Regions from separate parts of the Propioniciclava coleopterorum genome, predicted to be linked through region 1. Evidence: riboswitches for the same ligand, from Rfam matches in the RefSeq annotation. Region 1 holds a riboswitch; each other region holds the start of a gene.
The links. Region 1 has a riboswitch for cobalamin ahead of cobA (uroporphyrinogen-III C-methyltransferase). Riboswitches for the same ligand answer to the same signal wherever they lie in the genome.
Positions count from the first base shown of each region.

Region 1 (7,355 bases):
CGTCAGGAGCCCCAGACGGCCGTGGCCCCGGCGTGACCGGTGAGGACGATCAGAACCAGCGCCGCCAGCGACGCCACCACGATCACCCCGCCGACCAGCACCGCTGCGGCACCCCGCTCACCGCCGGGACGCCGCACCCACAGGTGAAGCGGGACGGCGAGCGCGAGGACCAGCGTGGGCCACGGCGTCCAGGTGCCGAACTGCTGGTGGCGGGCGATCCGGGTCGACCCGGCGACCCCGATCTCGTCGGCCAGCAGGGGCCCGGTCAGCATCGCCGCGAAGGCGGACGCGGCCGCCACCACCGCCACGCCGGCCACCAGCGTTCCGAACCGCGCCCGCGCCCGGGCGGAGACGACGATCGTCAGCGCCCCCAGGGCCGCGAGCGGGACGAGGATGACGGCCGCGTGCACGATGAGGGGGTGCAGCGGGAGACCGAGCACGTCCACGATCAGGCCTTGATGGCGTCGCCGTCGCGGTTCAGCACGAACCAGACGCCCTGGAGGCCGGCACCGGCGACGTCGCGCGGGGCGGCGTCGTCCTTCCAGTAGTACAGCGGCCAGCCGTTGTAGGTGGCCTGCGTGCGGCCGTCCGCGCGCTGGAACGAGCCCAGCTTCGAGTCGTCCACGCCCTGGCCGGCGGTGGGCTTGCCGATCAGCGGCGGCCAGTTCTTGAGGCACTGGCCCTCACAGGCGCTCTGGTTGGGGCTGTCCTTGGTGAACAGGTAGAGGGTCATCCCCCGACCGTCGGTGAGGATCATGCCGAGCTGGGCGGTGTCGGTGAGCGTGAGGGCCAGGGTGCCGGCGTCCGCGCCGACCGGGGCCGCGCTCGGGGTGCCGCCCGCCGGCGTCGAGGTCGCGGCGGGCATGGGGAGGCGCCGTAGTCGCCGGCGCCCGCCTGCGGGCCCGGGGATCCCGGCGTGCTGCAGGCCGCCAGCAGTGCCAGGCCGGCGAGGGTGACCGCCGTGCGCCGGATGAGGGAAGCTGTGTTCGTGGTCATGTCGACTCCTCGTGGTCGTGGACCCGCGATGGGAGGGCCCGGCTCCCGAAAGGGATACCGGTGATACGGCCGGAGCGGGGCGAGGGATTGGCCGCGGGCGCAATCCCTGGCGCCCCCGCGGCCGTACCTCCACGCATGGAGCTGTTCTCGCTGGCCGACCGCGCCCCGGACGCAGCGCTGGTCGCCGGCCTGGCGGTCGGCGACGAGGCGGCGGCGGTCGCCTTCGTGCGGCGCTTCGAGCACCGGGTCTTCGGGCTGGCGGTGTCCGTGACACGCGACCGGGGCCTGGCCGAGGAGGTCAGCCAGGAGGCGTTCCTGCGGGCGTGGCGCGCGGCGGCCACCTACGACGTCCGGAAGGGGTCGGTGCTCACCTGGCTGCTCGTGATCACCCGCAACCTCGCCATCGACGCGATCCGGAAGCGCCGGTCCTCCCCGACGGACGCCGACGCGCTCGAACGGCTGCTGGCCACCTCGGCGCCGGACCCGACCGCCGACGCCGACACCCGCCTGGACGCCGCGGGCGCGGCCACCCACCTGCGCGACCTCCCGCCGGAGCAGGCGCGCGCGCTGGTCCTGGCCGTCGTCGGTGGGTGCACGGCCCAGGAGGTCGCCGACCACGAGCACATCCCGCTCGGGACGGCCAAGACGCGGATCCGGTCCGGACTGCGCCACCTGCGACGAGCCGTGGAGGCCGAACATGACTGAGCACATCGACGACGACGCCCTGGTCGCGCTGGCGCTCGCCGACGTCGAGCCCGAGGAGCGGGACCGCCTGAGCGCCCACCTGGACGTCTGCCCGCCCTGTCACAGCGCCTACACCGACGTCGAGGTCGCGGTGCGGCTCACGCTCGCCGCGTCCCCGCCGCTCGCGCCGCCGGCCGGGTTCTCCGGGCGGGTGCTGGCCGCGATGAACCTCGACGCGGACCAGCCGGCCGGGGGCGTCCCCTTCGGCGGAGGCGTCCCGTCCGGCGGAGACGTGTCCTTCGGCGCCGGCGGCGCGACCATTCCCACCGGGCCCGCCCCCGCGCTCAGGCGGACGGGGGCCGGGCGGAGCGGCCGACCCTCCCTGCGGGGGCCGTGCGGGGGCCGGGATCTGGCGTGTGGCCGCTCGTCGCGGCCGCCGCGGCCGGCCTGCTGCTGGGCGCCCTGGTCACCTGGGTCGCGCTGGTGCCGGGCGGCCTCGCCGCGCCGCCGCCGGCGTCCCCGAACCCGCGGCCGGCGTCCGCGCTGGTGACCGGGACCGGCGAGCGGGTCGGCTCGGTCGACCGCACGGCGCTGGAGTCGGGGGACGTGCTGGTCATCACGGTGCAGGCGCGGCCCGGGGCCAGCTACGAGTGCGTGCTGGTCATCGGGGACGGCTCCCGCGTCAGCGGGGGCGTGTGGACGCTGGGGGACTACGGTCCGGGGTCGGCGATCTGGGTCGTCCCCACGGGCGGCGCCACCGTGCGCGGCGTCGAACTGGTGGCCCCCTCCGGAACGGTGTGGTCGCGCGCCGAGCTCTGAGGCGGTCCTTCCGGTGCGGCCGGCCGTGGCCGGCTCAGAGCTCGCGCCAGCCCACGGCGTCCGGGCGGGAACCCGAAGCGGCGAACTGGCGGACGGCGCGCTCGGCGTCCGCGGCGGGGACGACGGTGTCCGCGGGGAGCGTGATGTCCTGCCCGGCCGGGTCGGGGAAGTGACGCGACGGCCCGTCGCGGTCGGGACCGACCGATTGCAGCCCCGGGTGCCCGGGCCCGGCGAACCAGTGCAGCACGGCGTCCTCGCCGTTGAAGGCGGCCGTCAGCAGCGGGTAGGCCGGCGGCGAGGCCGAGATCTCGTAGTGGTCGGCGCTTCCGCGGCCGGCCAGCAACGCGTCCAGCGCGGCGGCGTCCGGCACGTGGTGGTAGCCGGCCAGGTCGAAGACGTCGAGCGGGCGTCCATCCTCGTGCCGCGCCGGCTCGCCGGCCCGATGCCCGCCGTGAGGCTGCACCGACCCTCGCCCCGCCGCCTGGATCCCCAGGTGCCCCGACTCCGTCGTGGCGGGGTGCGGTGACTGCGCGGTCGCGACGGGGTGGGACGCCGGGTCGGCGACGTTGCCCACCATCGTGACGGGGCCGGGCGGGGACCACCACGCGCTGCGGGGCCGCGCCTGCGCAGGCGGCTCCGCGGTCAGGCGGGCGCCGTCCGGCAGCAGGGTCGGGACCTGCTGCTGGCAGTAGATGCACGTCCCGAACGGATTGTTGTGGTGGATCGTGCCGCCCGAGGACGCCGCCGCGCGCACCTGGAGCGCGGCCTTCCCCTCGATGTGTCCGGCGGCGACATAGCGGGCTTCGGGTGGGGTCTGGTCCATGACGGGCCTCCTGCCTCGGGACTGCGACGCTACGGCACCCGTCCCCGGGGCGGCCAGCCCGCGGCCGGCCGATGCCTGGGCGCGCGGCGGGCACGGGCTGTTCGAGCGGGTCACCAACCTGGTGCGGGTGCACGCGCCGGGCGCGGCCATCGCGTTCAACGCCACGCCCGAGGACACCTGGGAGGCGGCCGCCCGCTGGGTATGGTGACGCCGCGGCTGGGCGGGTTCCCGGTGGGCGGACGCCGCAGCGAAGTGAGCGGACGCCGCGGCGCCGGTCAGGCCCGCGGAAGCACCGTGTAGACCAGCCGCGCGAACTGGCCGACCCTGGTCGCCGACTCCAGCCGCAGCCGGTCGGACTCCACGCGCCGCGGCAGCAGCGGGGCGCCGCCCGCCAGGGCGACCGGCGCAACCGAGATCGCGATCTCGTCCAGGGCGTCCGCGTCGAGGAACTGCCCGGCGAGGTCCCCGCCCCCGACGACCCAGATGTCCCGGTCGCCGGCCGCCTCCCGGATCGCCGGCAGCGCGTCGCTCACCGGGCCGGACACGAACCGGATGTCGGTGCCCCGCGGGACGGGCAACGTCCGGGACGTGAAGACGAAGCACGGACGCTCGCCGTGGAACTCGGCCCAGCGCTCCGGGTGGGCGAGGATGTCGGACTCCTCCAGCACCCACTCGTAGGTGGTCGAGCCCTCGACCATGACGCCGGGGTCCGCGGGGAACAGGCCCTCGTCGGGCTGGGTGCCGTTCTCGACCGCGAAGAGCCAGGCCAGCGAGTTGTCCTCGTCGGCGATGAAGCCGTTGAGGGTGGTGGCGGTGTCGAAGATGATGCGTCCCATGCGTCCGACGCTGTCACACGCGGCTTCCCCGCGCCAGAGCGTCAGGGGAGCTCGAGCCCGACGACCTCGCCGATGACCGTCAGCGCCGGCGGCCGGACGCCCGCGGCGTCCGCGAGCGCGGGCAGCGACCCCAGCGTCCCGCGGACCACCGTCTGGCCGGGGAGCCCCGCGTCGGCGACGATCGCGGCCGGGGTGTCGGCGGCCATCCCGCGCGCGATCAGCCCGGCGCTGATCGCGGGCAGCGCCTTGACGCCCATCAGGATGACCAGCGTCCCGGCGAAGCGGGCCAGGGCGTCCCAGTCGACCGTCGAGGCGGGGTGATCGGGTCCGACGTGCCCGGTCACGACCGTGAACTGCTGCGTGATGCCGCGGTGCGTGACGGGGATGCCCGCGAGTTCGGGCCCCGCGATCGCCGACGACACCCCTGGGATGACGCGCACCGGGATGCCCGCCGCGGCGCACGCCAGCCACTCCTCGCTGCCGCGCCCGAACACGAACGGGTCACCGCCCTTAAAGCGCACGACGGTCGCGCCGGTGCGGGCGTGCTCCACGAGCAGGTCGTTGATGCGGTCCTGCGCGGTCTGAGCGCCGCGCGGGAACTTCGCCACGTCGATCAGCGTCGCGCCCGGGCGGCACTCTTCGAGGCAGGCCGCCGGGGCGAGGTGGTCGTACAGCACGACATCGGCCTCGCGCAGCGCCCGCAGCCCGCCGACGGTGAGCAGATCGGGATCCCCGGGCCGCCGCCGACCAGCACGACCTGGCCGACGCGCATAGGCGTCGCCGTGGGGGGAGCGGTGCGGCCGTCCGCCGCGGGATGGTTCTGGACCGGGGCATGAAGCGCCACGGAGCCTCCTCAGGTTTCCTCGCCCGAATGCGTAGCTCGGCAGCGGGGCGAGTTCCTGACTCACGGCCCTGGTGGGGGCCGCTCACAGTGGCGGGACCGTCCCGGAATCGCTGTCGCTCACCGGAGTTCCTCAGCACGTCGCTGCGGGCGTCAGTATGGCACACTCGCCCCCGACTCCCCGGGCCGAAAGGACGCCGACGCCATGCGCCTCCCCCTCGCCACCGCGGCCGGACTGCTGCTGGGCTGGCTGGCCGACCGGGCGCTCGGCGACCCCCGCCGGTTCCATCCCGTCGCCGGCTTCGGGCGCGCCGCCGGGATGCTGGAGGAGCGCTGGTACGCCGACTCCCGCGTCCGGGGTGCCGCGCACGAGGCCGTCCTCGTCGGGGGCGCGGTGGCCCTGGGCGTCGTCGCCGAGCGCTGCGTGCGCGAGCGACCGCTGCTGCGCGCCGCGCTGACCGGGGTGGCGACCTGGGCCGTGCTGGGTGGGCGCTCGCTCGCGGCCGAGGCCGAGGCGATCGCGGACGCCCTCGCGGCCGACGACATCACCGCCGCGCGCGGGCGCGTCCGGAACCTGGTCAGCCGCGACCCGGCGACCCTGGACGCCGCCGGCATCGCCCGCGCGACGGTTGAGTCGGTCGCCGAGAACACCTCCGACGCGGTGGTGGCGCCGCTGTTCTGGGGCGCGGTCGCCGGCGTCCCGGGGCTGCTGGGCTACCGCGCGATCAACACCCTCGACGCGATGGTCGGCTACCGCAACGCGCGCTACGAGCGCTTCGGGTGGGCCGCCGCGCGCGTCGACGACGTGGCCAACTGGGTGCCGGCGCGGTTGGCCGGCGCGCTGGCGGTGGCGTGCGCGCCGCTGGTGGGCGGGAGCCGCGCCGCCGCCGTGAGGGCGGTGCGGGAGCAGGCGTCCGCGCATCCGAGCCCCAACGCCGGCGTGGTCGAGGCCGCCTTCGCGGGGCCCTGGGGGTGCGACTGGGGGGACGCAACGTCTACGGGGGCGTCGTCGAGGACCGCGGCGAACTCGGCTACGGCGACCCGCCGACCCCGGAGGACGTGCCGCGCGCCACCCGGCTGGCGGGCGCGGTGTCCGCCGGCGCGCTCGCCGCCACGGTGCTCGGACGCCTCGCGCCGGCGCTGTGGCCGCGGCACCGGCCGCGCTGAGGAAGGCGATTTCCCCGGCGGGATCTGCCCCGCCACAAGGCATTCGGGGATCCATCGCGGTTTCTCAGGATTCTTTCAGGGTGGTTGTGAGTCCCTTCCGACTTATCCACAGAAATCGTGGAAATGCGGCGGTTGTCCACATTCGAATGGTGGACAACTGGCGCGAAAGGGGCGGCGTTCCTTAGAGTCGGGCTCGTCCCACACCCCCGGACGACGAGGACCCACCCCCATGGATGCTCACCCTTCGCCACCTTCGCGACCCCTCGTGAGGCTGCGCCGCAGCCCCGCCTGGCTGGCCTTCGGCGTGGTGGCCGTGTGCCTGGGCGGATTGTTGTCCGCATTCGTGTATCTGAATGCGGTCGAATCCCAGCCGGTTCTTCGGGTGAATCGCACCGTGTACCGGGGCGAGGTGTTGGCGGCCGCCGATCTCGATGTTGTGCAGGTGGGATCGGGCCTCGACCTGCGCACCGTGCCCGATCGCCGCATCGGGGAAGTGGTCGGCCAGGCGGCCATCACCGACATTCCCGCCGGGTCGCTGCTGATCGACGGAACGTGGGGTGCGGCCGCCCAGCCGACCGGCGTGGCACGCGTGGGCGTCCGGCTGAGCCCGGGCCGGTTCCCGGGCGGAGACCTGCGGCCGGGCACGCCGTTCCTGATGGTGGCGTTGCCCGAGGCGGCCGCCGCGCCCGCCGACCTGCCGGCCAGCGTTGCGGCGACGCTGGTCGCGGCCCCGGCGGCGCAGCCGGACGGCTCGCTGGCCTTCGACCTGTACGTGCCCACCGAGCAGGCCGAACTCGTCAGCCGATTGGCCGCCGCCGACCGGATCTCGCTGGTCCAGCAGGGGAGCAACCGGTGAGCGCCGTGGTCCTGGCCGGGGCCAGCGGTGCGCCCGGCGTGACCACCACAGCGCTCGGCCTCACGCTCGCCTGGCCCGGCGACTGCCTCCTCGTGGACGCCGATCGCTCGGCGCCGCAGACGCTGCTCGCGGGCTACCTGCAGGGTCAGGCGGCGACGGCCGGGCTGGAGGCGGTGCTGCAGGCGCACCGGGAACGGACGCCGCTGGCGGAGGCCCTCGACGGGGCGATTCGCCCGATCCCCGGGCCCCCGGGCGACGCGGGACGTCGCGGCTTCCTCCCAGGGTTCAGCCACCTCGGCGCCGTGGACCTGTTCGACCAGGCGTGGCAGCCAC
Region 1 covers NZ_CP049865.1:1,738,742-1,746,096, forward strand. Annotated here, with positions in the region: gene G7070_RS08355 (DUF2231 domain-containing protein) at 3-446, opposite strand; gene G7070_RS08360 (COG4315 family predicted lipoprotein) at 449-865, opposite strand; gene G7070_RS08365 (RNA polymerase sigma factor) at 1,132-1,701, shown strand; gene G7070_RS08370 (hypothetical protein) at 2,095-2,499, shown strand; gene G7070_RS08375 (Imm1 family immunity protein) at 2,534-3,379, opposite strand; gene G7070_RS08380 (hypothetical protein) at 3,321-3,530, shown strand; gene G7070_RS08385 (dihydrofolate reductase family protein) at 3,598-4,158, opposite strand; partial or broken gene cobA (uroporphyrinogen-III C-methyltransferase) at 4,200-4,930, opposite strand; cobalamin riboswitch at 5,032-5,158, opposite strand; gene cbiB (adenosylcobinamide-phosphate synthase CbiB) at 5,205-7,022, shown strand; gene G7070_RS08405 (CpaE/TadZ family protein) at 7,019-7,355, shown strand, end outside.

Region 2 (7,355 bases), 440 kb from region 1:
AGCGCGAGGGCTGTGAACAGGGCGATGATCCACGCGGGTGCGCCGTGGCGCCGGCGGTTCACCTGAGCGGGTGTGGATGCGGTGGTCGTCATCGGAGGATTCCTCTCATCGTCGAGGGTCGGCAAAGCCTGGTCGGCGTCGCGGAAGGGCGCCGGGACCGCCGCGCGGGAACCTCCCCGCGCGCCGGCCATCCGCGGTGGGACAGCGTTTTCCGCCGCCCCACCGGGTGAACCTAGTAGACGGGGCGCTCGGAGTCGCCCGCCAAGGCGGCGTGCCAGGCCGGAACCTGCGGCACGCGGTCGATCATGTGCGGCACCCGGACCGCGATGTACGTCGGGAGCCGGTCGGCGGCGAACGCCTCCACGGCGGCGCGCAGATCCTCGACCGTGGCCGCGTGGACGCCGCGCATCCCGCACGCCCGCGCCAGGGCCGGGCCGTCGATCGGGCCGGGATCGACGCCGAAGTAGCGCTCGCCCTCGTACAGGTGCTGCAGCATCTTGATCCAGCCCAGCGAGCGGTTGTCGAGCTCCACGAACAGGATGGGGAGCGCGTAGCGCACGGCCGTCTCCAGTTCGCCGCACGCCATGGCCAGGCTGCCGTCGGCGGTGAACGCGACGATCGGGTCGCCCGGACGCGCGAAGGAGGCGCCGACGGCGGCCGGGATGGCGTACCCCATCGGCCCGTGCCCGCGCGGGATCAGGACGTCGCGGCCCGCCCGCTCGTTGGGCCAGTAGATCGTGACCGCGGGCGTCGGGGTGCCCGGGTCCGCGACCGCCACGGCCGGGGTGCCGACCAGCGCCTCGGCGACGGCGGTGACCACGTCGGGGGCGTCGATCATGCCGGCGGGCAGACTGCCGGGGCGCGTGCCGGAGTCCTCGTGGCGCCACGCGTCGCGCACCTGGGCCGCGGCGCGGGCCCGCGCCGCGCGGACGTCGGGGGCCGCCTCGGCGACCGCCGCGGCCAGCTGGGCGAGCACGGTCGCCGCGTCGCCGGGCAGGCCGATGGTGTCGGGGTAGTTGCGGTCGACGCGCGCGTCCTCGATCTCGATGGTGGCGGTCGGGATGGCGCGCGGCGGCGTCGTCCAGCCGTTGGTGTCGGTCGCGTTGGCGCGGGTCCCGACGAACAGCGCGAAGTCGGCGTCGGCCAGGTGCGCGTTGACGGCGCTGAGGCCCGAGTTGTTGCCGCAGGTGCCCAGGAGCCACGGGTGCGCGTCCGGCAGGACGCCGACGCCGTGGATGGTGGTGGCGACGGGCGCGGCCGCCCGCTCGGCCAGGTCGGCGAGCGCCTCCCAGCCGCCGGAGGCGTGCACGCCCGAGCCGGCGAAGATCACGGGACGCTGCGCAGCGGCGAGCGCGGCGGCGGCCCGCTCGACGGCGTCCTGCGGGGCGGGCGTCCGCTCCGCCGGGGTGGTGCGGGCGGCCGCGGCGGGCGCGGCGAGGTCGGCGGCGGCCAGGTCGACTGGCTGCTCGTAGACGTCCTCGGGGACGATCAGCACGACGGGGCCGGGGCGGCCCGCGACGGCGACCGCGGCGAGCTCGGCGACGGCGGCGGGGATGTCCGCGGCGGCGTCCACCGAGATGACGCGCTTGCTGACGGCCTTGAACAGGTCGGGCTGGTGGATCTCGGTCAGCGCGCCGGTGCCGCGGCTGGCGCGGTGGATGTCGGAGGTGAGCACGAGCACCGGGATGCCGGACGCGCGCGCCTCCCCCAGGCCGCCGACCGCGAACGTCGCCCCGCCGCCCGAGGAGACCTCGACGACGCCGATGCGTCCGGTGGCGCGGGCGAAGGCGTCCGCCATGAACGCCGCGTGCCGCTCGTCGCGTGCCAGCACGTGCCGGACCCCGGCGGTGTTGGACTCGAGCGCGTCGTAGAACGCGACCCCCGTATCGCCGGGGACCCCGAAGATGGTGGTCAGCCCGGCTGCCCCCAGGGATGCCACCAGCAGCTCCGCGCCCGTCTCGCTCATGTTGTTCTCGTCCTCCAGAGGTGTCACGCCGTTGTTTGCATGCAAGTATGCATACGAGTTGTTCGGCGGTCAATGGTCCGTCTTGCCGGGATCGGCACCGCCCCCGAGGCGGGTCGGCGGGGTTCCGCCTGCGCGGGATCGGGCCTAGCCTCGAGGCACGACCCGAGGAGCGACCATGGCGACCACGTTCGAACCGGACCTCATCAGCTGCGCCACCTGCGGGGTGGAGGCGACGACGCCGCTCCCCGCGGTCTGCCCGATCTGCGCCGACGAGCGGCAGTGGGTGCCCGCGTCCGGGCAGGCGTGGACGACCCAGGCGGATCTCGCGGCGCGCTCGGTCGTGACGGTCGGCCAGGTGGACGAGCGACAGTGGAGCGTGACCGCGTCCGACGTCGGCATCGGTCAAACGATGCAGGTGATCCGGACGGCGGACGGGGTCGTGCTGTGGGACCCGATCGGCCTGGTCGACCGCGGCGCGGTCGGGTTCATCGAAAGCCTGGGCCCGGTGATCGCGGTGGTCGCGAGCCACCCGCACATGTACGGCGCCCAGGTCGCCTGGTCGCGGGCGCTGGACGACGCGCCGGTGCTGATTTCGCGTCCGGACGCGGGCTGGGTGCAGCGGCGCGACGAGCGCCTGGTGGAGATCGAGGGCGCCCACCGCCTGGCCGAGGACGCCGAGATCGTCACGCTCGGCGGCCACTTCGCGGGCAGCCTCGTCCTGCACTGGACGTCCGGCGCGGACGGCCGCGGCGTCCTGCTGGCCGGCGACACGATCATGGCCAACCCCGACCGCAGCAGCGTGAGCTTCATGCGCAGCTACCCCAATCGGATCCCGCTGTCGGGCTCGACGGTCGAGCGGATGCTCGCCACGCTGGGCGAGCGCAGCTACTCCCGGCTCTGGTCCAACTTCGCCAACGCCATCACCGAGGACGCCGACCGGGTGGTCGCGGCGTCCGCTGCCCGCCACATCGGCTGGGTGACGGGCGCCTTCGACGACGCCACCTGAGCCCCCGCCCACTAGATGTGGGGGTTACAGCCGTGTGATTTTCCGTATATAGTGGCGGACGCAGCGGTTCGGCCCACCAGCCAGGTGGGTCGTCGCAAGAGGGAATCCGGTGAGAGTCCGGAACTGCCCCGCAGCGGTGAGTGGGAACGACCGCCGTCAACAGCACTGGGACGCCACGTCCTGGGAAGCGACGGCCAGTAGGACCGACCGGCACGTACAGCCGGTCCCAGCCCACGAGTCCGAAGACCTGCCTCTGCCGCCCGACGCGTCCCCGGACGCCCGGGCGCCCGTTTGCTCGGCCTCGCGGGAGGGCTGCGCCGCGGCGGACCCTCCGGTCCGCGTCGGTCCCACCCCTTTTCGTCGGCTGCGCAGGCACACCCACTTCGCGACGGATCGGACGGAAGGGACTCCCTCACGTGAGCATCACCATCTACAGCAAGCCCGCCTGCGTGCAGTGCACGGCCACCTACCGGGCGCTGGACAAGCTCGGCCTGGCCTACGAGGTCGTCGACCTGGCCGCGGACGAGGCCGCGCTCCTCGAGGTGTTGGCCCTGGGCTACCAGCAGGCGCCGGTCGTGGTCGCCGACGACGAGCACTGGTCCGGGTTCCGTCCGGATCGGATCCAGGCGGCGGCCGCACGCGTCGCCGCGGCCTGACGTGGCGGCCGCCCAGGCCGCTGTCCGGCTGGTGTACTTCTCCTCCACCTCGGAGAACACCCATCGCTTCGTGTCCAAGCTGGGCCTGCCCGCGTCCCGGATCCCGCTGCGCGGCTCGGACGAACCGCTGCGGGCGGCCGCACCCTACGTGCTGGTCGTCCCCACCTACGGCGGCGGCAACCAGGGCGGCGCGGTCCCCAAGCAGGTCATCCGCTTCCTCAACGACGTCGACAACCGCGCCCTGATCAGGGGCGTCATCACCGCCGGCAACACCAACTTCGGCGAGGCCTACTGCCTCGCCGGCACGATCATCGCCGCCAAGTGCGGCGTCCCCCACCTCTACCAGTTCGAACTGATGGGCACGCCCGACGACGTCGAGGCTGTCCGCGAAGGGCTCCACTCATGGCTTCCACCGTTCTCACCGACCCCGGCACCGACCAAGCCGACGTCCACCGCCTCGACCACCACGCGCTGAACGCGCTGCTGAACCTCTACGACGCGGACGGCCGCATCCAGTTCGACGCCGATCGGCTCGCCGCCCGGCAGTACTTCCTGCAGCACGTCAACCAGAACACCGTCTTCTTCCACTCGCTGAAGGAGAAGCTCGACTACCTGGTGGAGGAGGGCTACTACGAGGCCGGCGTCCTGGACGCCTACGGGTTCGACTTCGTGAAGTCGCTGTTCAAGCGGGCCTACGCGGTGAAGTTCCGGTTCCCGACCTTCATGGGCGCGTTCAAGTACTACACCTCCTACACGCTGAAGACCTTCGACGGCAGCCGCTACCTCGAGCGGTTCGAGGACCGCGTCTGCATGGTCGCCCTGACCCTCGCCGCGGGCGACCGCGCGCTGGCCGAGCAGATCACCGACGAGATCATGGCGGGACGCTTCCAGCCGGCGACCCCGACCTTCCTGAACGCCGGCAAGGCGCAGCGCGGCGAACTCGTCTCCTGCTTCCTGCTGCGCGTGGAGGACAACATGGAGTCGATCGCCCGGGCGATCAACTCCTCGCTGCAGCTGTCCAAACGGGGCGGCGGCGTGGCGCTGTCGCTGAGCAACATCCGCGAGTCGGGCGCCCCGATCAAGAAGATCCAGAACCAGTCCTCGGGCGTGATCCCGGTGATGAAGCTGCTGGAGGACTCCTTCTCCTACGCCAACCAGCTCGGCGCGCGCCAGGGCGCGGGCGCGGTGTACCTGCACGCCCACCACCCCGACATCCTGAGCTTCCTGGACACCAAGCGCGAGAACGCCGACGAGAAGATCCGGATCAAGACGCTGTCGCTGGGCGTCGTCATCCCCGACATCACCTTCGAGCTGGCGCGCGCCGGCGAGGACATGTACCTGTTCAGCCCCTACGACATCGAGCGGGTCCACGGCGTCCCGTTCACCGAGATCTCGATCAGCGAGAAGTACCACGAGCTCGTCGACGACGGCCGCATCGGCAAGAAGAAGATCAACGCGCGCAAGTTCTTCCAGACGCTCGCCGAGATCCAGTTCGAGTCGGGCTACCCCTACATCGTCTTCGAGGACACGGTGAACCGCGCCAACCCGATCGACGGGCGCGTGACGATGTCGAACCTGTGCTCGGAGATCCTGCAGGTCTCCACGCCGTCGACCTATCACGACGACCTGTCCTACGACGTCGTCGGCAAGGACATCTCCTGCAACCTCGGCTCGCTCAACATCGCCCGGGCGATGGACTCAGGCGACCTCGGCCGCACCGTGGAGGTGGCCGTCCGCGCCCTGACCGCCGTCTCGGACCAGTCCGACATCGCGTGCGTGCCCAGCATCGAGCGCGGCAACGCCATGAGCCACGCGATCGGACTGGGGCAGATGAACCTGCACGGGTACCTGGCGCGCGAGGCGATCCACTACGGCTCGCCGGAGGGGCTGGACTTCACCAACCTGTACTTCTACACCGTCGCCTTCCACGCGGTGCGGGCGTCCTGCGCGATCGCGCGCGAACGGGGCGAGACGTTCGACGGCTTCGAGCGGTCGACCTACGCGTCCGGGGAGTACTTCCGCCGCTACGTCGGGGGCGACTGGACGCCGGCCACGCCGCGGGTCGCGCAGCTCTTCGCGGACGCCGGCGTGCACCTCCCCACGCCGCACGACTGGGCCGAACTCGCCGCGGACGTCGCCCAGCACGGGCTGTACAACCAGAACCTGCAGGCGATCCCGCCGACCGGGTCGATCAGCTACATCAACCACTCCACGAGCTCGATCCACCCCATCGTGGCGAAGATCGAGATCCGCAAGGAGGGCAAGATCGGGCGCGTCTACTACCCGGCGCCCTACATGACCAACGACAACCTCGAGTACTACGCCGACGCCTACGAGATCGGGCCCGAGAAGATCATCGACACCTACGCGGCGGCCACCCAGCACGTCGACCAGGGCCTGTCGCTGACGCTGTTCTTCCCCGACAACGTGACGACCCGCGACCTCAACCGGGCGCAGATCCACGCGTGGCGCAAGGGCATCAAGACCCTCTACTACATCCGGCTGCGCCAGCTCGCGCTGGCGGGCACCGAGATCGACGGCTGCGTCAGCTGCATGCTGTGACGCCTCCCACCACCACGACGAGCGACGACCAAGGAACGAACGTGACCGACAAGCCGACCCTGCTGCGCGGCGTCCAGGCGATCAACTGGAACCGGATCCAGGACGACAAGGACCTCGAGGTGTGGGACCGCCTCACCTCCAACTTCTGGCTGCCCGAGAAGGTGCCTCTGTCCAACGACATCCCGTCGTGGCGGACGCTGCGGCCGGCCGAGCAGCTCATGACGACGCGGGTGTTCACCGGCCTGACCATGCTGGACACCATCCAGGGCACCGTGGGCGCGGTGTCGCTCATCCCCGACGCCCGGACGCCGCACGAGGAGGCCGTGTACACCAACATCGCCTTCATGGAGTCGGTGCACGCCAAGAGCTACTCCTCCATCTTCTCCACCCTCATCTCGACCGCGGAGATCGACGACGCGTTCCGGTGGAGCGAGGACAACGAGCACCTGCAGCGCAAGGCCAGGATCGTGCTGGAGTACTACTACGGCGAGGACCCCGAGAAGCGGAAGGTCGCCTCCACGATGCTGGAGTCGTTCCTGTTCTACTCGGGCTTCTACGCGCCGATGTACTGGTCGAGCCGCGCCAAGCTGACCAACACCGCCGACCTGATCCGGCTGATCATCCGCGACGAGGCCGTCCACGGCTACTACATCGGATACAAGTACCAGCAGGCCCTGAAGGACGCGTCGCCCCAGCGGCGCGAGGAACTGAAGGACTACACGTTCTCGCTGCTGTACGAGTTGTACGACAACGAGGAGGACTACACCCAGGACCTCTACGACCCGCTCGGCCTGACCGAGGACGTCAAGGCGTTCCTGCGCTACAACGCCAACAAGGCCCTGATGAACCTGGGGTACGAGGCGCTGTTCCCCAAGGACGCCACAGCCGTCTCCCCGGCGATCCTGGCCGCCCTGTCGCCCAACGCGGACGAGAACCACGACTTCTTCTCCGGATCGGGCTCCAGCTACGTGATGGGCAAGGCGGTGAACACCGAGGACGAGGACTGGGACTTCTGACCCGGCGCACGTCCGGGGCGTTGAGGCCGGCGACTTCCCCGCCACCCGGCCCATCGCGAACTACAGCGACGCGCCCCCTGCGTTGAGCTGCACATTGCGCGCCGCCTCGGAAGCCGCGCTCTGGCTGGAGAAGGACTCCCCAGACGCCG
Region 2 covers NZ_CP049865.1:2,178,308-2,185,662, reverse strand. Annotated here, with positions in the region: gene G7070_RS10430 (TAXI family TRAP transporter solute-binding subunit) at 1-92, opposite strand, end outside; gene G7070_RS10425 (thiamine pyrophosphate-binding protein) at 233-1,966, opposite strand; gene G7070_RS10420 (MBL fold metallo-hydrolase) at 2,142-2,972, shown strand; cobalamin riboswitch at 3,020-3,241, shown strand; gene nrdH (glutaredoxin-like protein NrdH) at 3,389-3,628, shown strand; gene nrdI (class Ib ribonucleoside-diphosphate reductase assembly flavoprotein NrdI) at 3,630-4,103, shown strand; gene nrdE (class 1b ribonucleoside-diphosphate reductase subunit alpha) at 4,031-6,190, shown strand; gene nrdF (class 1b ribonucleoside-diphosphate reductase subunit beta) at 6,232-7,206, shown strand; gene G7070_RS10395 (DUF1508 domain-containing protein) at 7,267-7,355, opposite strand, start outside.
Region 2: linked by a shared signal. The riboswitch ahead of nrdH (glutaredoxin-like protein NrdH) and the one ahead of cobA (uroporphyrinogen-III C-methyltransferase) in region 1 are both predicted to bind cobalamin.

Region 3 (7,355 bases), 150 kb from region 1:
TACGCGGCGGCGGCCGCCGCGGTGGGACGCGAACTCACCGTGCCACTGCTGGGCCAATCGGTGGTGCTCACCCGCACCCAGGCCCGCTCCACCGCGATGCCGAGCGGGGAGGCCCTGGCCGCATTCGCCGCGACCGGAGCCACGCTCGTGCTGCACCTGGCGATCACCCGCACCCGGGAACTGATGGCCGAGGTGGCGCCGCACGTCGGGGCGGACTGCCCGGTCGTCGTCGCCCACCGGGTGAGTCAGCCCGAGCAGCAGATCCTGCGGGGCACAGTCGCCACCATCGCGGACGCCGTGGAGGCGGCCGGGCTGCGCCAGGCGGCGCTGATCATGGTCGGCCGCACGCTCGATCCGGCTTCGGCGGGGGAGTCCTACCTGTACGACCCGCGCCGCGACCGCACCATCAAGCGCCGGTAGCCGGAACGGCTCAGGCGGGCTTGGTCCAGGCCCACTGGGTGACGCAGCGGGCGGGGGTCCAGCCGGTGAAGGAGCCCAGCGGTGCGGCGACCTCGATGCCGATGCGGGTCAGTTCGCCCCCGCGCTCGGCGAACAGGCCGGCGAGCCGCATCTCGGTCTCCAGCGTGACGCCGTGGACGACCAGCCGCCCGCCGGGACGCAGTGCGGCCAGGCAGGTGTCGAGCACACCCGGGACGCTCGCGCCGCCACCGACGAAGATCGCGTCCGGCTCGGGGAGCCCGGCGAGCGCCTCGGGCGCAGCCCCGCGCACCACGCGCAGCCCCGGCACGCCGAGCGTGGTGGCGTTGCGCATGATCCGTGTGGCCCGCTCCGGGTTGGACTCGATCGCGATCGCCCGGCACGTCGGGTGCGCGCGCAACCACTCGATGCCGACGGAACCGGCGCCGGCGCCGACGTCCCACAGCAGCCCGCCGGGCGTGGGCGCCAGCCGCGCCAGGGCCGAGGCGCGCAGGTCGCGCTTGGTCAGTTGGCCGTCGTGGGCGTAGGCCGTGTCGGGCAGACCGGGCGTCCAGCCCAGGCGGTGCGGCCCGACGACCTCGATGCCCACCACGTTCAGCCGCGGCGAGCGGGCCGACCAGGCGTCGGCGATCCCGTCGATCCGGGACGCGGCGGCCGAGCCGAGGTCGCCCAGGACGTGCAGCCGGCTCGCCCCGTAGCCCGCGCCCACGAGCAGGGCGGCGACGGCGGCCGGGGTCGTCTCGTCCGCGGACAGGGCGAGCACGCGGCGTCCGGGCGCGAGTTCGCGGGCCAGCAGGCCGATCGGACGCCCGACGAGGCTGACGACGGCGGTGTCCGCGGCCGACCAGCCCAGTTCGGCGCGGGCGAGCGCCACCGAGGAGACGGCGGGCACGATGCGGACGGCGTCCGCCCCGAGGAGTTCGACCAGGGTCGCGCCGATGCCGGACACCAGCGGGTCGCCCGACGCGACGGCCACCACGTCGCCCTGCGGCAGCTTCGCCAGCAGGCCAGGCAGGCCCGCCTTCAGCGGGGAGGGCCACGTGAGGCGGCGCTGGTCGGCGGCCTCCGGGACGAGCGCGAGTTGCCGGGGGGCGCCCAGCAGCACATCGGCGTCCTCGATGAGGGCGCGGGACGCGGCGGGGAGCCCGGCGAGACCGTCCGCGCCGATCCCGACCACGGTCAACCGGCGGGTGGGATCGACGCGGTTCAACACGGGTCACCACGCTATCGTGGGCGGCGGCACGAGGTGCCCCGAAGTGACGTTCGTCGGAGACGGCGAAGCGCGCGCGACGGGGAGAATCTGGGAAGCCGGTGAGATTCCGGCACAGGCCCGCTGCGGTGAACCGAGCCCCGGGAGGGGACTCGGCCAAGTCCGAAGACCGGCCTCGCGCCACGACCGACCGGTTGGCGACAGAGCGGGAGCCTCACATGCCACTGCAGTACCCCTTTTCGGCCATCGTCGGCTGCGAGGCCGACGACCTCGACGACATGGGCCTGGCCCTGGTGTTGTCCACCATCTCCCCGGAGATCGGCGGTGTGCTGATCCGCGGCGAGAAGGGGACCGCCAAGTCCACCGCCGTCCGCGCGCTCGCCGCGGTGCTGCCCCCCGTCGACGTCTTCGAAGGGGACCGGTTCTCGATCGACCCCGACGACCCCACCGCCACGTCGCCCGACGTGCCCGCCGCCACGCCGTCGCCCGGCCCGGGCGTGCGTCCCGGGGCGGCACGCGACGACCACGGCGGGGCGGCGTCCGACGACCACCCCGTCGCGGAATGGCCGGCCGCGGGACGCGCGCGACGCACCCGGCCCGTGCGGCTGGTGGAGTTGCCCGTCGGCGCCACCGAGGATCGCGTGCTCGGGTCGATCCACCTGCAGAGCGCCCTGTCGGCGGGGCGGGTGACGTTCGAGCCGGGGCTGCTCGCCCGGGCGCACCGCGGCATCCTCTACGTCGACGAGGTGAACCTGCTGCACGACCACCTGGTCGACCTCCTGCTGGACGCCGCCGCGATGGGACGCGCCACCATCGAGCGCGACGGCATCTCGGTCGAGCACGCCGCCCGCTTCGTCCTGATCGGCACGATGAACCCCGAGGAGGGCGAACTGCGTCCGCAGCTGCTGGACCGGTTCGGGCTCACGGTGGAGGTCGCCGCGCCGCGCGATCCGGGGCACCGGGTCGAGGTGGTGCGCCGCCGGCTCGCCTTCGACGCCGGCCCCGCCGCCTTCGCCGCCCGGTTCGCGCCGCAGGACGCCGCACTGAGCGCCCGGATCGGGGACGCCCGCGCCCGAATCGGCTCGGTGGCGCTCAGCGGGGCGGCGCTCGCCGCGATCGCCCGGGTGTGCGCCGGCTTCGAGGTGGACGGCCTGCGCGCCGACATCGTCACAGCCCGCGCCGCGGTCGCGCACGCCGCCTGGTCCGGACGCGGCACCGTGACGCGCGCCGACATCCGGCAGGCCGCGCTGCTCGCCCTGCCGCACCGCCGGCGCCGCAACCCGTTCGACGCCCCCGGCCTCGACGAGGACCTGCTCGACCGACTCCTGGGCGACGACGAGCCCGAGCCCGACCCCGACGACCTGCCGCCCGAGCCCGACGGCCCGGACGACCCCGGCCCGGACGACCCCGGCCCGGACGATCCCGGTCAGGAGGCCGCCGATGACACCGACGGGTCCGGCGAGCCTGCGACCGACGCCCCCGGGCGCCCCGACGCACCCGAGGGTTCCGACCCGACCGGACGCTCCGACGCCCCGCAGCCGGCGACCGATCCCCAGGGCTCCGCCCCGCCCGAGGACCTCGACCCGCCGCCGCTGGACGCCCCCGCCGACGCCGGACCGGACAGGACGGTCACCGCGGCCGCGCCCTACCGCCCCGGCTGTTCGCGGTCCGCGGGATGGGCGCCGGCAGCGCGGGACGCCGCAGCCGCGCGCTCTCGACCCAGGGCCGCCGGATCGGGGCCGAGCCCGCGGCGTCCGGGGCGGGATCGCTGCACCTCGTCGAGACGCTGATCGCGGCCGCCCGGCACCAGGGCGCGCGCCGCGCGGACGGCGGCCGGGTGCGGCTGGAGGCGTCCGACCTGCGCGTCGCCGCCCGGGAGGGCCGCGAGGCGAACCTCATCCTGTTCTGCGTGGACGCCTCTGGCTCGATGGCCGCCCGGCGCCGGATGACCGCGGTGAAGACCGCGATCCTGTCGCTGCTGCTGGACGCCTACCGCCGCCGGGACCGCGTCGGGCTGGTCACGTTCCGGCGCTCCGGCGCCGAGGTGGCGCTGCCGCCCACGGGTTCGATCGACATCGCCGCGTCCCGGCTGGAGGACCTGCCCGCCGGCGGCCGGACACCGCTGGCCGAGGGGCTGGAGGAGGCGGCGCGGGTGATCCTGCGCGAGCGCGTCCGGGACCCGCGGACGCGTCCGCTGCTCGTGGTCGTCACCGACGGCCGCGCCAACGCCGGCCCGGACGCCCTCGCGCGGGCCGGGCGGGCGGCGTCCGGGATCGCCCGACTGGGCGTCAGCGCGGTGGTGATCGACAGCGAATCGGGGCCGCTGCGGCTCGGACTGGCCCGCACGCTGGCCGCGGCGCTGAACGCGGAGCACGTCGGCGTCGACGAGGTGAGCGCCCAGGCGCTGACCGGCGCCGTCCACGCCTGGCGCGACGCCGCACCCGGCCACGACGCCGCGTTCGGCCCCACACCAGGGTCACCAGCCTCCGGCGCGCGCCCCGCGTCCCGCCGCGTCACGAACCGCACGAAGGGAGCGGCCTGATGCCGCAGGGACAGCCGACGACCGTGCCCGACGACGGGCTCACCACCCGACAGCGCCGCAACCGGCCGCTGCTCGCGGTCCACACCGGCGACGGCAAGGGCAAATCCACCGCCGCGTTCGGGCTGGCGCTGCGGGGCTGGAACCAGGGCTGGAGCATCGGGGTGTTCCAGTTCGTGAAGTCCGCCAAGTGGCGCATCGGCGAGCAGACCGTTCTGGAGCGCCTCGGCGAACTGCACGCCCAGACCGGCGAGGGCGGACCCGTCGAGTGGCACAAGATGGGGTCCGGGTGGTCCTGGACGCGCAAGTCCGGCGACGCCGACGACCACGCCGAGGCCGCCGCCCAGGGCTGGGAGGAGATCAAGCGTCGGCTCGCCGCGCAGACCCACGACCTGCTCATCCTGGACGAGTTCACCTACCCGATGGAGTGGGGTTGGGTTTCGGTCGACGACGTGGTGTCGACCCTGCGCGAGCGCCCTGGCTTCCAGCACGTGGTGATCACCGGACGCCGCGCGCACCCCGCGCTGATCGAGGCCGCCGACCTGGCCACCGAGATGACCAAGCTCAAGCACCCGATGGACGCCGGCCAGAAGGGCCAACGCGGCATCGAGTGGTGAGTGACTAGGGCCGGCTGACCAGCTGATTGATCCGCTGCGGGGACAGCCCGAGCACCCGGGCGGCTTCGCGCTGGGTCATGCCGGATTCGAGCAGGGAGACCACCGCGGAGCGGCGCTTGGCGCCCGCGTCGGCGAGGGCGGAGCGGGCGGCGTCCTCGTCGCGGGCAGCCTCGGCCAGAAGGGTGGCGGTCGTCTCGGGGAGCAGCACGGAGACGTCGACCGCCACGTCGCTCTCGCAGATGTCGAGGTAGGCGGCCACGACGGACCGCGACACCTCGTCCGCCTCGTCCAGTCGGTGCACCTGGGCGGCGATCCCCAGTTCCGGGACGGTCAGCACCCACCACCGGCCTTCGCGCGTGGCGGTGACGTCGTAGGTCGTCATCAGCGTCTCCCTCTTCTCACAGCCATTCATCCGGCACCTGAGTCAGGTGCGCTGCGATCTGGCGCACCACGCCGGCGGACACCTGCCGGTGATGGGGCACGACCCGTTCGCACCGAGCCGTCGGGGAGCCCCCACACCTCGTGCGAGCCCTTGGCCGTCCGCAGCAGCACCCAGCCCTGCGCGCGCAGCACCGCGACGACGTCCCGGTACTTCTGCGGCTTCATGCAGCGTGTCTATCCTACCCTGGATGTCGCAACAAGGGGCCTCTAGAGATCTGTGGGTGACGTGCGACTCAGCCCCTCCGGCGCAGGACCCACGCGAGCGCGTCCGCCGGTGACGTCACGGTCTCCACGCCGTCTCCGTGGTCGGGACGCCGCACCACGACGACCGGGACGCCCAGCGCGTCGGCGGCGTCCAGCTTGGGGCGGGTGAAGTCGCCGCCGGAGTCCTTGGTGATCAGGACGTCGGCGGCGTGCTCGCGCATCAGGGCCAGCTCGCCCTCCAGCGTGTAGGGGCCCCGCGACGTGACCAGCCGCCAGGACGCAGGCAACTCCAGGTCGGGGGCGTCCACCACGCGCGCCAGCACGGCCGAAGCGCGGAGGGCGGGCACGAACCGGGCGAGTTCCTGGCGTCCGACGGTGACGAAGGGACGCGCCCCCAGCGATGCGGCCATCCGGGCGGCCTCCTCGTGGCCGTCGGCGTAGCGCCAGCCCGGACGCGGCTCCCAGCCCGGACGCTCCAGCCGCAGCAGCGGGACCCCCTGGGCGGCGCACGCGGCCGCCGCGTTGGCGGACATCCCGCGCGCGAACGGGTGGGTGGCGTCGACGACCAGGTCGAACCCGGCCAGCGCGGCGCGCAACCCGGGCACCCCGCCGAAGCCGCCGATCCGCACCGCACCCACCGGCAGACGCGGCCGGGCGACCCGGCCGGCGAGCGAGGAGGTGACGTCGATCCCGGCCTCCACCAGCGCCGCCGCCAGCGCCCGTGCCTCGCCTGTGCCGCCCAGCAACAACACCCGAACGCCCGGTGCTGGCGGCTCCCCGCTCACGAGGACGCCTCGGGTGCGCGCAGCAGCGCCAGGTCCATCACCCAGCCGGCGGCCTCCTTCGCCGCGGCCCGGGCCGCCTCGATGGCGGGCACCACGTCCGCGACGCGCCCCGACACCAGCGCCTCCGACGGGGTGCCGAGGTTGGCGCCCCACCAGATGGTCCAGTCGGCCAGGCCGTCCAAGGGCAGCCGGGACAGCAGCATGATCACGATGTTCGTCTGCCCCGACGCCAGCGCCTCGGGCAGCCGCCGCCCGGTGGTGACGTGCACCGGCGCCCCGACCGGGTGCAGCACGATGCGGTGCCGGGCGGCCAGAAGCTGCGGCGCGCTGATGCCCGGGATCACCTCGAAGTCCACGCCCAGCTCGGCCGCCAGCGCCGCGACGATCCGGATCGAGGAGTCGTACAGCGACGGGTCGCCCCACACCAGGAACGCCGCCGAGCCGCCCCGGGCGCGCAGCACGGACGCGTACGCCGCCACCCGGGCGGCGTGCCAGGCGGCGACGGCCGCCGGGTAGTCGGCGGGGTCGTCGCGGTCGCGCGGCGGGTCGTCCACCGCGACGATCGCCAGCCCGAACGGCTCGACGACCGCCCGCCGGATCGCCAGAAGCCCGTCCGCGTCCGACTTCCGCGCCGCGATCACGTAGTCGGACGCCGCCAGCGCGGCCGCCGCCTCCGGCGTGACGTGCTGGGGACCCATCCCGATCCCGACGATCCGGATCGGGCCCACCGGGGCCGATCGGGCGTGCGTCGCAGCCGGGGCCGATCGGGGGTGCGCCGCAACCGGGGATCCCTCGCCGCCCCGTGGGTCGTCGCTCACGCGTCCTCCTCCAGGTCGCCCTCGACGTCCAGGTAGACCTGCTGCATCGCGGCCAGCACGGCGGTGTCCGGCTCGGCCCACAGGCCCCGGTCGGCGGCCTCGTGCAGCCGCTCCACGATGCCGCGCAGCGCCCACGGGTTCGACCGCCGCAGGAAGTCCTGCGTCTCGGCGTCCAGCACGTACTCGCGCGCCAGCGCGTCGTACATCCAGTCGTGGACGACCCCGGCGGTGGCGTCGAAGCCGAACAGGTAGTCCACGGTCGCGGCGAGCTCGAAGGCGCCCTTGTAGCCGTGGCGGCGCATC
Region 3 covers NZ_CP049865.1:1,888,609-1,895,963, forward strand. Annotated here, with positions in the region: gene G7070_RS09050 (cobalt-precorrin-4/precorrin-4 C(11)-methyltransferase) at 1-420, shown strand, start outside; gene cbiE (precorrin-6y C5,15-methyltransferase (decarboxylating) subunit CbiE) at 431-1,651, opposite strand; cobalamin riboswitch at 1,681-1,826, shown strand; partial or broken gene G7070_RS09060 (ATP-binding protein) at 1,867-2,946, shown strand; gene G7070_RS17750 (vWA domain-containing protein) at 3,324-4,190, shown strand; gene cobO (cob(I)yrinic acid a,c-diamide adenosyltransferase) at 4,190-4,804, shown strand; gene G7070_RS09070 (helix-turn-helix domain-containing protein) at 4,809-5,186, opposite strand; gene G7070_RS09080 (cobalt-precorrin-6A reductase) at 5,479-6,234, opposite strand; gene cobF (precorrin-6A synthase (deacetylating)) at 6,231-7,052, opposite strand; gene cobN (cobaltochelatase subunit CobN) at 7,049-7,355, opposite strand, start outside.
Region 3: linked by a shared signal. The riboswitch ahead of G7070_RS09060 (ATP-binding protein) and the one ahead of cobA (uroporphyrinogen-III C-methyltransferase) in region 1 are both predicted to bind cobalamin.

Region 4 (7,355 bases), 140 kb from region 1:
ATCGCCCGGACCGACGCCGACGATCGCCAGCGTCCCGGACGCGGCCGCGCGGCCCGTCTCGGGGTCCGCCTCGGGCACGGGTGTGGCAGGCGCGGCGCCGGGCTCGCGGGGCGCGGGGGTGTTCACTCGGCCTCCTGGGCCAGCGCGTTCAAAGCCGACGACGTCATCGCCGAGCCGCCGCGGCGTCCCAGCACGGTCACGTAGGGGATGTCGATGCCGTGGTCGGCGGCCAGGTCGACCAGCGCCTGCTTGGACTCGGCCGCGCCGATGAAGCCGACCGGGCAGCCGACGATCGCCGCCGGGCGCGGACCGCCGTCCAGGATCAGCTCCAGCAGGTGGAACAGCGCGGTGGGCGCGTTGCCGATGGCGACGACCGCGCCCGCGAGCATCGGCTCCCACAGCGAGACCGCGGCGGCCGAGCGGGTGGTGCCGAACGCGCGGGCCAGGTCGGGCACACGTGGGTCGTTCAGCAGGCAGATCACGTCGTTGGACGCCGGGAGCCGGGACGCGGTGACGCCGGTGGCGACCATGGTGGCGTCGCACAGGATCGGCGCTCCCGCCTCCAGCGCGCCGCGGGCGGCGGCGAGCAGGCCCGGGTGGACGACCAGGTCGCGGGCCAGGTCGACCTGCCCCGAGCCGTGGATCATCCGGACGGCGACCTTCTCCGCGTCCGCGGGGACGCCGGTCAGGTCGGCCTCGCGGCGGATGGTCGCGAACGAGTCGACGTAGATGTCCGCCCCTGCGTCCACGTAGGGGTAGCGCCGGGCCGGACGTCGCAGCCCGCTCACCGCTGCCCCGCGTCCGAGCCGCCGGCGTCCGCCTGCGCCGCACCACCGTGCGTCGAGGACGCCACCTGCGTGGGGGACGGGATCAGGACGCCCTTCCACGGCGTGAACACCACCTCGTCCACGCCGGCGAGCAGGGCGTCGACGTCGGCGGGGTCGAGGCCGTCATCGCCCACCGGCGCGTGCAGCCCGCCGGGCACGGGACCGAACGGCAGCGGCCCGGTGGCCTGCGGGACGCGCGGGTCGGGGTCCACCGGGGCGACCAGGGGGGATGCCATCTCGTAGGTGTGCCAGGGCGCGGTCGGGCCGGTGCCGCGGGCGGCGCAGAACAGCTCAGCCAGCGCGATGAGTTCGCGGGCGGCCGCGGCCAGCGGGACGACCGCCCCGTAGTGCTCGCCGACGCGGAGCTGGACCGTCTCGGCGTCCAGGGCGACGAGGCCGACGTCGCAGGGCCGGTCGATCAGGTCGCCGCGGCCGTCGTCCAGCACGAACGCGAACTTGCCGGGCAGGCCGGGCAGCACGTCGCTGGCGACGATCTGCGCGTCCAGGTCGGCGGCCAGCGGACGCAGGTCGGCGCGGCCGCCGGCGAGGCCTGTCTGCGGCGACACGGTGATGTTGCGGACCCGGTCGTGTGCCGGCGCGGGCAGCAGCCCGCTGGCCTCGATGGCGGCCAGCGCGTCGGCGTCCAGGACGCCGTCGGTGCCCGGGAACGCGCGCAACTGCAGGTTCGCGCGGGTCGTGGGCCGGACGCAGCCGTCGCCGAAAACGGTCGCCGCGACACTCAGGCCGCGCAGCTGGCGGGCGGTGATGCGCCCACCGACGAGCCGGACGCGGACCAGCAGCCCGTCGGCGGCGGGCCACGGACGCAGGATCCCCGGGCAGCGGTCGGCGCGGTCGCGGATGAGGACGGACATGGTTCCACCTGTTCAGGTCAGGGGGCTGGCTGCGCGTGGGCCCGACGGTGACCGCGCGGGGCTCCCCGCGTGGGCCAGCAGGTTTTCGGACTCGGGATCGTCCGGCCGGAGCACCTTCCCAGGGCGTCCGCCCCAGTGGTGGCCGCATCGCGGCACGCCCCGTCCGTCCCCCTCACCGCTGCGCGTCAGTCCCGGATTCGCACCGGGTTCCCTGGGCTCGCGTGAGCTTGACTGGCACGGACACCCTAGCGCCGCGGACGCCGCGGCGAGGGCGGCGCAGCTGTTCGGCAAGCCGGCCGGACACCGTTCGGCTCAGCCGACGCGGTCGGTTAGGTTCGAGGGATGCGCACGTTCAGGGTCTTCGCCGGCGGGCCGGCGCTCGTCCGGCTGTCCGGATGGCTGCTCAACACGCCCGTCCGCGCGCTGCGGCGCGAGGGCGCGCCGCCTCGTGGCGGCGGTTCGCCTCCGAGCACGGGCTGAGATTCGAGGAGAACCGTCCCGATCTGGCGGAGCGCTGGAACCTCGAGGAGGGCCCGGTGCCGCGAGCGGGTCGGACGCCGACCGCCCTGCACTCGGCCCGCAACGTGGCCAGCGGCACGCTGGAGGGCGTCCCGTTCCTGACGTTCGAGGCCGAGTGGGCGGTCGACGAGGCTGCCGTGGTCTGGGAGCAGTTCCGCCGCCGCCAGGTGATCGTGCTGGACCTGCCGGCCGCCGTCGCCCCGCTCGACGTGCGCGGCCGGGTCGCCCTCGATCTGCGCGGGATGGCATCCGACTCGCCCGCCTTCGCGAAGGGCTGGGGGGTGCTGGCGAGCGACGAGCGGCAGGCGCACGCGATCCTCACCGACGAGGTGCGCGCGCTCGTCTCCGAACTGCCGCCCAAGGAGGCGACCTGGCAGTTCTTCGGGCGCGACCTCGTCCTGGGCCTGACCGGCTACCACGGCCCGGACGCCGTGCTACGTCACACGGAGTCGGCCCGGCGGCTCATCCGGGCCGTCCCCGCCTTCGTCTGGTCGGACGCCTCCGGCGTCGCCGGCTGAGCCCGGTCCCCCGGGTCGGAGCCGGCGGCACTCGAGTGCCGCGGCTCTGAGCGCGCTCGCCACCCTAGACTGACGCCATGGCGGGAATGACCGATCTGCACGAGATCCTCGGCGCGCTGCGCCCCTACGTCCGGCAGGGCTCCTACGTCTACGTGACCAGCGAGAACCCGCCCGACGTCGCGTTCCACGCGCGCATCGTCGAGGACGAGGGCACCACGCTCGTGCTGGACCAGGCGATCGCCGACGAGCATCGGCTCGCCTACGACGGGGTGTTCGGCTGGATCACCCTGGAGGCGCACACGTCGCTGCAGGCCGTCGGCATCACCGCCGCGGTCAGCACGGCGCTGGCCCGCGTCGGGCTGTCGTGCAACGTGATCGCCGGCTTCTACCACGACCACCTCCTGGTCCCGATCGCGCACGTCGACGAGGCCATGGACGTGCTGGGCGGGCTGAGCGCATGAGCATCGAGATCGGCGGCCACGTCGACGACCCGATCGCCGCCGCGCACGCCGACGGCTTCCCGATCGCGCAGACGTTCCTGGGCGACCCGCAGGCCTGGAAGGGCCACGCCGTCCCGCATCCGGGCGGCGCCGCCGGCCTGAAGGCGGACGCCGAGGCGGCCGGGGTGGGCCTGTTCATCCACGCGCCGTACGTCATCAACGTCGCGACCACCAACAACCGGATCCGGATCCCGAGCCGGCAGATCCTCGCCAAGCAGGTGAAGCTGGCCACCGAGGTCGGCGCCCGCGGCGTCATCGTGCACGGCGGCCACGTCAACAACGGCGACGACCCCCAGGTCGGCTTCGACAACTGGCGCAAGGCCATCGAGGGCCTGGACCTGACCGTCCCGATCTTCATCGAGAACACCGCCGGTGGCGCCAACGCGATGGCCCGCCAGCTCGAGAGGATCGCCCGACTCTGGGACACCATCGCCGACGCCAAGGGCATCGAGAACGTCGGATTCTGCCTCGACACCTGCCACGCGCACGCCGGCGGGCTGGATCCCGACGGCTTGGTGGACGCCATCAAGGGCATCACCGGACGCATCGATCTGGTCCACCTCAACGATTCCCGGGACGCCGCGGGCTCGGGCGCGGACCGGCACGCCGTGCTGGGCGCCGGCGAGTGCGAGGCCGACTACCTGGTCTCGGTCGTCCGCGAGGCGGGCGCCCCGGTCATTCTCGAGACCCCGACCGCAGACGTGTCGCACGCCGACCAGATCGCGTGGCTGCGCGCGCGACTCTGATCCGACAAGGGGAGCGACCCCGCCGGCCTGCCCACTGGGCGGGACGCCGGTCCGCCATCCGGGCAACGGGGGCGTTGCGTGGAGATCGCGGTCACCTCGGGCCGCACGGATCGGCGTCCGACCGGTAGCCTGACCCTCGTGACTCGGAGCATCTATGTACTCGCACCGGAGGGCCTGACAGGGAAGTCGGTGGTCGCCCTCGGCATCCTGGACGCGCTCACGCGCGAGGTCGAATCGGTCGGGGTGTTCCGCCCCCTGATCACGGGCGGCGATCAACCCGACCAGATCCTGTCCACGCTGGTGCACCAGCCGGTCGTCCACGAGGACTACGACGAGGCGTTCGGCGTCACCTACGAGGACGTCCGCGCCGACGCCGACGCGGCGCTGGCCACCATCCTGCAGCGCTACAACGAGGTCGCCGCGCACTACGACACGATGGTGATCCTCGGCTCGGACTACACCGACAACCTCGGCGCCCAGGAACTGCAGTTCAACGCCCGCGTGGCCGCGAACCTGAACGCTCCCATCGCCCTGGCGGTGTCGGCCAAGAACCGGACTCCCGACGAGGTCACCCAGCTGGCGCGCAGCACCGTCGACCTGCTCGACAAGCACCATGCCCAGGTGATCGCGGTCATCCCGACCCGCACCCCCGAGGGCGACCAGACCCCGTACGCGGACGCCGTGCGCGCGGCCCTGCCCGACGTCGTGGTCGGCACGCTGCCGGCGCACCCCGTCCTGGCGGCGCCCACGCTGGGCGCTCAGGTGAAGGCCATCAACGGTCGTCAGGTCGCCGGCCGCACCGACGTCATGACCCACGAGAGCCAGAGCGTCCTCGTCGCGGCGATGACGCTGCCGAACGTGCTGGCGCGCCTCGAGCCCGAGTCGACCGTCATCTCCCCCGGCGACCGCACCGAGATCATCCCGGGCATCATCCTCGCCCAGCGCTCCGGCGCGTTCCCCCCGCTCACCGCGCTCGTGCTGACCGGCGGCTACGAGATCCCCGAGACCATGGCGCAGCTCATCGCCAACATCCGCCAGGACCTCCCGATCTTCGTCACCGACCTGGGCACCTACACCACCGCCGAGAAGCTGTTCGGCCTCGAGGGCACCATGACGAGCTCCGAGCGCAAGACCGAGCTCGGCCGTCGGCTGTTCTCCGAGAACGTGGACGCCGACGCGCTGCTCGCCGCGATGCGGGTCGACCGCGCCGGCATCCGGACGCCGCTCATGTTCGAGTACCAGCTCTCCGAGATGGCCCGGCACGACAAGCGCCGGATCGTCCTGCCCGAGTCGGCGGACGACCGCATCCTCGAGGCCGCCGCGACCGTGCTGCGGCGCGGCACCGCCGAGATCATCCTGCTCGGCGACGCCACCGAGGTGAAGAACCGCGCGCTCAACCTGGGGCTGTCCCTCGAGGGCGCCGAGATCGTCTCGATGTCGGACCCCGACCTGGTGGACCGGTTCTCCGCCGAGTACGCCCGGCTGCGCGCCAAGAAGGGCATCACGCTCGAGCAGGCCCGCGACAAGATGACCGACCCGAGCTACTTCGGGACCATGATGGTGCACCTCGGCCTGGCCGACGGCATGGTGTCGGGCGCGGTCAACACCACCGCGAACACCATCCGGCCCAGCCTGGAGTTCATCAAGACCAAGCCGGGCGTCTCCGTCGTCAGCGGCTCGTTCCTGATGTGCATGGCCGACCGCGTCGACGTGTACGCGGACTGCGCCGTCAACCCCGACCCGACCGCCGAGCAGCTCGCCGACATCGCGATCAGCTCCGCGGCCACCGCGCGGGCGTTCGGCATCGAGCCCCGCGTGGCGATGCTCTCCTACTCCACGGGCACCTCGGGCCAGGGCGCGGACGTCGACAAGGTCCGCGAGGCCACCGAGATCGTCAAGCAGCGGGCGCCGGAGCTGAAGGTCGAGGGGCCGATCCAGTTCGACGCGGCCGTCGACCCGACGGTGGGGTCGAAGAAGATGCCGGGTTCGGAGGTCGCCGGCCAGGCGACGGTGTTCATCTTCCCCGACCTGAACACGGGCAACAACACCTACAAGGCGGTGCAGCGTTCAGCCGGCGCGCTGGCGGTCGGCCCCGTCCTCCAGGGCCTGAACAAGCCCGTCAACGACCTGTCGCGCGGCGCCCTGGTGGACGACATCGTCAACACCATCGCCATCACCGCGATCCAGGCCCAGCACAGCTGAGCCACCCCGGGGTCGGACGCCGCGGCGTCCGGCCCTTTCGCCCCGGCGACCCCGGAGCGGAGAACCTCACGCAACCGGGCGACCCCGCCCGGAGGAAAGTCGGGCGCGAGCGCGTCCGGAACGAAGGAGAACCATGGCCACGCCGATCCTGCTGCTCAATGCCGGTTCGAGCTCCATCAAGTACCAGATGATCGACGCCGACACCGAGGAGGTGCTGGCGTCCGGCCTCATCGAGCGGATCGGCCAGGACGTCGGCGTCCTCACGCACAAGGTGAACGGCGAGGAGTTCGTCGCCAACGAGGAGTACAGCAACCACAGCCTCGCGCTCGCGGCCATGGTGCAGATGTTCGCCGACCACGGCCCGAGCCTGGACGACGTCCGGGCGGTCGGCCACCGCACCGTGCACGGCGGCGACAAGCTCACCCGCACCATGCTGATCGACGAGTCGGTCGTCGCCACGCTGGAGGCGCTCTCCCCGCTCGCGCCACTGCACAACCCGCCCGGCATCGCCGGCATCCGCGGCGCGCAGAAGGCGCTGCCGAACGTGCCGCACGTCGCGGTGTTCGACACGGCGTTCTTCTCGACGCTGCCGCCGGCGTCCTACACCTACGCCATCCCGACCGACGTCGCGGAGCGCTACCACATCCGCCGCTACGGCTTCCACGGCACCAGCCACAGCTACGTGTCGCACCGGGCCGCCGAACTGCTGGGCAAGCCGTACGAGCAGACGAGCCAGATCGTGTGCCACCTCGGCAACGGCGCGTCCATCTCCGCGATCAAGGACGGCGTCGCGATCGACACCTCGATGGGGCTCACGCCGCTCGAGGGCCTCGTGATGGGCACGCGCTCCGGCGACGTCGACCCGGGCATGATCGCCTACCTGCACCGCGAGGCGGGCATGAGCACCGACGCGATCGACACGCTGCTGAACAAGGCCTCCGGCATGCTCGGGCTGGTCGGCGCGTCCGACATGCGCGACGTCGAGGCGGCCAAGGACGACGGCGACGAGCGCGCCCAACTCGCCTGGGATGTCTACATCCGCCGGATCGTCGGCTACATCGGCCGCTACTTCGTGCTGCTGGGCGGCATCGACGCCTTGTCGTTCACCGCCGGGGTCGGGGAGAACTCCTCCTCGGTGCGCCGCGACGTCGTCAAGGGCCTCGCCGCGCTC
Region 4 covers NZ_CP049865.1:1,879,266-1,886,620, reverse strand. Annotated here, with positions in the region: gene G7070_RS09045 (precorrin-2 C(20)-methyltransferase) at 1-78, opposite strand, end outside; gene G7070_RS09040 (precorrin-8X methylmutase) at 123-788, opposite strand; gene G7070_RS09035 (nitrite reductase) at 785-1,699, opposite strand; cobalamin riboswitch at 1,759-1,950, opposite strand; gene G7070_RS09030 (hypothetical protein) at 2,042-2,179, shown strand; gene G7070_RS09025 (hypothetical protein) at 2,236-2,736, shown strand; gene G7070_RS09020 (ACT domain-containing protein) at 2,814-3,197, shown strand; gene G7070_RS09015 (deoxyribonuclease IV) at 3,194-3,982, shown strand; gene pta (phosphate acetyltransferase) at 4,121-6,184, shown strand; gene G7070_RS09005 (acetate/propionate family kinase) at 6,318-7,355, shown strand, end outside.
Region 4: linked by a shared signal. The riboswitch ahead of G7070_RS09035 (nitrite reductase) and the one ahead of cobA (uroporphyrinogen-III C-methyltransferase) in region 1 are both predicted to bind cobalamin.